3 regions of the Clostridium sp. DJ247 genome follow, and region 1 is predicted to be linked to each of the others. Evidence: riboswitches for the same ligand, from Rfam matches in the RefSeq annotation. Region 1 holds a riboswitch; each other region holds the start of a gene.
The links. Region 1 has a riboswitch for thiamine pyrophosphate ahead of thiS (sulfur carrier protein ThiS). Riboswitches for the same ligand answer to the same signal wherever they lie in the genome.
Positions count from the first base shown of each region.

Region 2: linked by a shared signal. The riboswitch ahead of thiC (phosphomethylpyrimidine synthase ThiC) and the one ahead of thiS (sulfur carrier protein ThiS) in region 1 are both predicted to bind thiamine pyrophosphate.
Region 3: linked by a shared signal. The riboswitch ahead of thiD (bifunctional hydroxymethylpyrimidine kinase/phosphomethylpyrimidine kinase) and the one ahead of thiS (sulfur carrier protein ThiS) in region 1 are both predicted to bind thiamine pyrophosphate.

Region 1 covers NZ_JABAIW010000044.1:9,300-11,506, forward strand. The annotation lists gene HGI79_RS16315 (AsnC family transcriptional regulator) at 1-365, shown strand, start outside; gene HGI79_RS16320 (Lrp/AsnC family transcriptional regulator) at 334-810, shown strand; TPP riboswitch at 982-1,090, shown strand; gene thiS (sulfur carrier protein ThiS) at 1,316-1,510, shown strand; gene thiF (sulfur carrier protein ThiS adenylyltransferase ThiF) at 1,512-2,207, shown strand, end outside.
Region 2 covers NZ_JABAIW010000102.1:1,477-3,683, reverse strand. The annotation lists gene HGI79_RS21855 (Rpn family recombination-promoting nuclease/putative transposase) at 1-36, shown strand, start outside; gene HGI79_RS21850 (hypothetical protein) at 177-443, shown strand; TPP riboswitch at 527-634, shown strand; gene thiC (phosphomethylpyrimidine synthase ThiC) at 882-2,195, shown strand.
Region 3 covers NZ_JABAIW010000023.1:47,518-49,724, reverse strand. The annotation lists gene thiE (thiamine phosphate synthase) at 1-442, opposite strand, end outside; gene thiD (bifunctional hydroxymethylpyrimidine kinase/phosphomethylpyrimidine kinase) at 476-1,279, opposite strand; TPP riboswitch at 1,464-1,564, opposite strand; gene HGI79_RS10920 (hypothetical protein) at 1,671-2,090, opposite strand.

The DNA.
Region 1 (2,207 bases):
AATTAAAATCACAAGGGTATATTAGAAGATTAGGCGGAATTGTTGATTCTAAGAAATTAGGTTATTACAGTACATTGTGTGCCATAAGTGTACCTGATGAAAAAATTGATAAAGTAGCTAGGATTATAAACAAGTTTAACGAGATAACACATAATTATGTTAGAAATTATTATTATAACATTTGGTTTACTATAATTGCACCATCTAAAGATAGAGTAGATGAAATTGTTAACAGTATAAAGGTTGAAAGTGAGTTAGAAAAAGTACTTACTTTACCGGCAGTTAGATTATTTAAAATTAACGCTACTTTTAATATGTTAAGGGAGATAGATGATGCTAAGCTTATTAGAAAAAAATATAGTTAAAAGATTATCTGGAGATATTCCTTTATGTAATGAACCTTATAAGAAATTAGCTGAAGAGCTTGGAATTACTGAAGAAGAGTTGTTAGCTAACATAAATACCTTACATCATAGGGGTATTATAAAGAGGATAGGTGGGGTGTTATTTCATAGGGAAGCCGGATTTAAAGCCAATGCTATGGTTGTATGGAAAGTTCCAGGAGAAAGGATAGAGCACATTGGAAATTTAATATGTTCTTTTAGTGAAGTAACACATTGCTATGAAAGGCAAACTTATGAAGATTGGCCATATAATTTATTTACTATGATACATAGCGAGAGTAGAGAAATATGTGAAAATGTTATTAAAAAAATAGCTGATGTTATTAAGATAACAGATTATAAAATTTTATATAGTACAAGAGAATTAAAAAAAAGTAGTATGAAATATTTCGTAGAAGAGAAATAACTATTCTAACACGCATTTATGGTTCCTGCAGGTCAACTTAAAGAGTATAGTTAAGAGGGATATTTTTATGTAACAAATCCATATAGATGAATTTTAACCAAATGAAGCCTGACATGGTTATTGATTTTATTTTTGAATTATGATAAATTGAATTTATAAACCTGTAAAAATTTAATAGCTAAGGGGAGTCTATACTAATAGGCTGAGAGTGGAATGTTATTCCTTACCCTCATAACCTGATTTGGGTAATGCCAACGTAGGGAGAGAATGGATGTTTTTGTGTTATGCTTATTTTTAGTAACACAAAATTTGGTCTTATTTAGAATTATGAGGGAAGCACTTTTTTGCTTCCTTTTTGTTTTTTATCCATTTTATACCTAGAACAAGAGGTTCTCTTTAATTAGCGAAGGTATTAGTGCCAGTTTGCTATGGTATAAACTAACTTAAGAAGTTAGCTTTAAGAAATTTTGCATAAGTTTTACTTCATAGGAAAGAAGGTGAGAAAATGATTATAAATGGAGAAGCTATAAATTTTAAGGGTGGAATCACTATAACTGAAATGCTGGAAGAATTGAAATTAGATTCAAATAAGGTGGTAGTAGAAGTAGATTTAGAAATAATAAATAAAGATGAATTTTCAGTAAAAATATTAAGCACTGACTCTAAGGTTGAAATAATTAGATTTGTTGGAGGCGGTTAACATGAATATTTTCTTAAATGAGAGAAAAACAGAAGTAGAGCAGAATACTACAGTTTTTCAATTAAGAAGTATGGTTAAAGAAGATGCTGATATAGTTGTGTATAATGGCTTTATCATAAAAGAAGATTATGTATTAAATGAAAATGATAAGGTAGTATTTATAAAAAAAGGAGAAATACCTAAGCTAGAAGACATGGAAGCCATGCTTTTAGCAAGACATACACCTTTTGTTCATAACAAAATAAAAGAATGTAGTGTAGGTATTGCAGGACTTGGAGGACTTGGGTCAAATGTGGCTGTATCTCTTGCTAGAGTAGGAATTGGAAGGCTTGTATTAGTAGATTTTGATGTTGTGGAACCTAGTAATTTAAATAGACAACAATACTTTATTAAGCATTTAGGAATGAAAAAAACTCATGCTTTAGAACAAATAATAAGTGATTGTAATCCATTTGTTAGAGTTGAAAAGAAAGATGCATTTTTAGATGAAAATAATATTATAGATATTTTCAAAGATGTGGATATAATAGTAGAAGCTTTTGACAACCCTGTTTCTAAAGCTGTATTAGTAAATACGGTTTTAAGTAAAATGAAAGACAAAAAAATCATAGCAGCTTCAGGTATGGCTGGATATTTTTCAAGTAATACTATTGCCACGAAAAAGATAAAAGATAACTTTTACTTAATAGGAGATGGA
Region 2 (2,207 bases), on a different contig from region 1:
GTAATAAAGCTAAAAAATGAAATAGCGAATCATTAATTATTATGAAAGTGGTAGCAATTGTAAAGATAGCTACCACTAAAATTTTAACTACAGACTTAGCCCCGAGAGGGTAAGGAATCCTAATAGTTTAAAAATAGAAGATTTTACAAAGGAACTATTAGATAATAAACCTAAGCATGCACGATTCGATTGATGATAATGAAGTTTGGACATATAAGGAAACATCAGAAATGGAGGTGGATGATATGGTAAGCAATTTAGGTAGAAAGATTGAAGAAGGATTTAAGAAATCAAAACAGGAAGGAATAGAAAAAGGAATAGAAAAAATAGCTATAAAAATGATCAAAAAGGGTATAGATATTGAAGAAATATTGGAATTGACAGAATTAAGCCGAGGTGAAATATTAAGACTTAAGAATCAAATAGAGAGTGATAAAAATTAAATATTTGGTTTATAGATACGCTTCAGAAAATACTGCCTTGATAGGAAACAATATCTATGGTATAATTGAAATTGTTAAAAACTTAATACTACTAGGGGGGCTCATATAATGAGCTGAGATAGAACTGTTAGTTCTGACCCTCATAACCTGATTTGGTTAACACCAACGTAGGGAAGTACTTTGTAAGGTAAGAAATATGTTTTGTAGATAGTTTCTATATAAGTATATTTTATTATAAAGGAATTATGAGGGAGCTGTAAAGCTCCTTTTTTATTACATGAACTATGAAATTATTTACGTTACACGGAGTATTTTTAATAATTATCATAGTATTATTTGTAGAGGTTATGAGACAGTTAAAGCTAATAAAATATCTATTAATTGGTAATAAGAATAATCTAAAGTATAAATAAATAGTTAAAGAGGAGATGGATTATAATGAACTATACAACACAAATGGACGCTGCCAAAAAAGGCATAATCACAAAAGAAATGGAAATAGTAGCTAAGAAGGAAAATATAGATGTTAATCATTTAGTAGAGCTAGTAGCAGCTGGTAGAGTGGCTATACCAGCTAATAAGAATCATAAGTCCATAAGTCCAGAGGGTATAGGTGAAGGACTTAGAACAAAAATTAATGTTAACCTAGGTATTTCAAAGGATTGCAACTGCATAGAAGATGAATTTGAAAAGGTTAGAGTTGCCATAGAAATGAAAGCTGAAGCTATAATGGATTTAAGCTGTTTTGGTAAAACAGAAGAATTTAGAACAAAGCTAGTAGAAGTTTCTCCGGCTATGATTGGTACAGTTCCAATATATGATGCAGTAGGTTTTTATGATAAAGAATTAAGTGATATAACTGAAGATGAGTTAATAAATGTTATAGAGAAACATGCAAAAAATGGCGTAGACTTTATGACTATACATGCAGGAATTAACAGAGAGACTGCAGCAGTATTTAAAAGAAATAAAAGACTTACAAACATTGTATCAAGAGGTGGAGCTTTGATGTTTGCTTGGATGGAGCTTAACAATAAAGAAAATCCATTCTACGAACATTATGATAAAGTATTAGATATATGTGAAAAATATGATGTAACTATAAGTTTAGGTGATGCCTGTCGTCCAGGATCTATTGCAGACTCTACAGATCCTAGTCAAATAAAAGAATTAATGACACTAGGAGAGTTAACAAAAAGAGCTTGGGAGAGAAATGTACAAGTTATGATAGAAGGACCAGGACATATGAGCTTAGATGAAATAAAGGCTAACATGCAGTTAGAAAAGAAGCTATGTCATAATGCACCATTTTATGTACTAGGTCCACTAGTTACAGATGTAGCACCAGGATATGATCACATAACATCAGCTATAGGTGGAGCAATAGCAGCTTCCTCTGGAGCGGATTTCTTATGTTATGTAACTCCAGCAGAACATTTAAGACTTCCAAATCTAGATGATATGAAAGAAGGTATCATAGCTTCTAAGATTGCTGCCCATGCAGGAGATATAGCAAAAGGAATTAAAGGGGCTAGAGATTGGGACAACGCTATGAGTGAAGCAAGAAGGGAACTTGACTGGGAAAAGATGTTCAGCTTGGCTATAGACCCTGTAAAAGCTAGAAGATACAGAGAAGAATCACAGCCGGAAGATGAACATACTTGTACTATGTGTGGAAAAATGTGTGCTGTTAGAAATATGAATAAAATATTGAGCGGTAAGAATCTAAATGTGTTAAGAGATGATGATTAGTGGCAGTTGGCT
Region 3 (2,207 bases), on a different contig from region 1:
CATGGATACCTATAGGAACATCAATATCTTTTTTAGTTCCAGTATAGAATATAGCACCAATTCCTAAATAATCAGCACCGCCTTTTTGTGCTTCCATAGCTTCTTCAAGGGTCCCAGTAGATATACCTATAATTTTATCGTTGCCAAGAATAGTTCTGGCTATAGATAAAGGCATATCATCTTGTCCAAGATGTACTCCATCTGCATTAATAGCTTGAGCAATATCTATTCTGTCATTTATAATTAAAGGAACTTTATAGTAATCAGTTACTTTTTTAACTTCTACTGCGACTTTATAAAATTCTCTAGTGGAGATATTTTTTTCTCTTACTTGAACAATAGTAGTTCCTCCAAGAATTGCTTCTTCTACAACAGTTTTTAAGCTTCTACCTTTTAAAAAACTTCTATCTGTTATGAGATATAGACTATAATCTATTGTCATATAACTTTACCTTCCTTCTGTAAATTCTTAATTTTATTCAAAAGACACACCAGCTTTCTTATAAACTTCTATAAAATGTCCTACAGGACCTACACCATGACCTATAGAAAATGAGTTTTCTATAGCTTTTGTTATATATAGCTTTGATAATGAAACAGCTTCCTGTATGCTGTGTTCCTTAGCTAAATGAGAAGCTATGGCAGAAGAAAGGGTACAGCCTGTTCCATGAGTATTTTTTGTATCTATTCTATAACCTTCAAGCGTTATAAAACTGTCATCAGAAAGTAAGATGTCATTAGCATCATTACATCTATGGCCGCCTTTAACAAGTACATTTTTTGCACCCATTTCTTTTATTAGCAAAGCAGCCTCTTTCATAGCAGCTTCATTTTCAATTTTTATACCTGTTAAAACCTCAGTTTCAGGTATATTGGGTGTTACTAGGTCTGCAATAGATATTAGTTGTCTTATAGCTTCTTCTGCTTCTGGTTTAAGTAAGAAATAGCCACTTTTTGATACCATAACCGGATCTACAACTATGTTTTTAGCCTTGTATTCAGTTAGCAGATTTTTTATTATCTCTATAGTTTTGCTATTTGAAACCATACCAATTTTTACAGCATCTACATTTATATCATCAAATATAGAACGTATCTGAGCTTCAATAAGTTCCTGTGTAACTTCCATTACTTTTTGTACACCTAATGTATTTTGTGCAGTTATTGCAGTTATTACGCTCATACCATAGACTCCAAGAGAACTCATGGTTTTTATGTCAGCTTGAATACCAGCTCCGCCGCAACTATCAGACCCTGCAATTGTTAATACTTTTTTCATTTAAACCACCTCTATTTATATGTGTTAGAAAACTTTGAGTTAATACAACCCCTAATCCAGACTTTAAACGAAGAACATTAAGATAATAAGGATAAAACAGTGAAAAAATATATATTATTTTAATTACTAGAATGAAAATAAAAAATGTATTGCAGAAAAGCAATACACTGAAATATACATAACTATAAAGATAATGTTTGCTTCCCTACGCCAGTGTTATCTGGGTCAGGTTCAAAGGGTTAGAGATAACTCTTCTCAGCCTAGAAGGCACCCCCACAAAGGGTTTATTTAATTACCACTATTGTACTATATATATGAAAATATGCAATAGTACAATAGTAATAACTAAAGCATAAGTATTATGCCTTTTAGACAAATATTAAGTCTTTCTTTATAAGCGGGTGCAGTTTTTTTTAGTAGTTATATTATGTTTATTTTCAACTAATACACTTCGAACTTTTTCTTTAACATATTCATTTCCATAGATAATATCTGAGCTTAGTCTACATTTATTTATTATGGATATAAAAGTAAGACTTTTATTTGCTTTAAGTAAGTTGTTGACAGCTCTATTTATTTTTTTGTTTATAACCTGTATTTCCTTGTAATATATAATTTTTTCTAGTATGTAGTTTCTTAATTCAGGATACTTTCGTATTACAAAACGAGTTATACCTGATTTCTCTGCAACTACAGCAAATATCAGTCTTTCGCTGGTAGAACTCATACAAGAAAGAGTAGTATTAATATCAATTTTATACTCTTCTACATCTTTATAATATAAATCTGTAACATTTAGATAATTTTCCATTTCAAATCTCCTTATTCGACAATAAGTACATATCAATCATATTACATTATGGAAATTTTGTAAATTACTTTATTTTTCTACATTACTAATTATATTATTACAAATTATATGTTACAA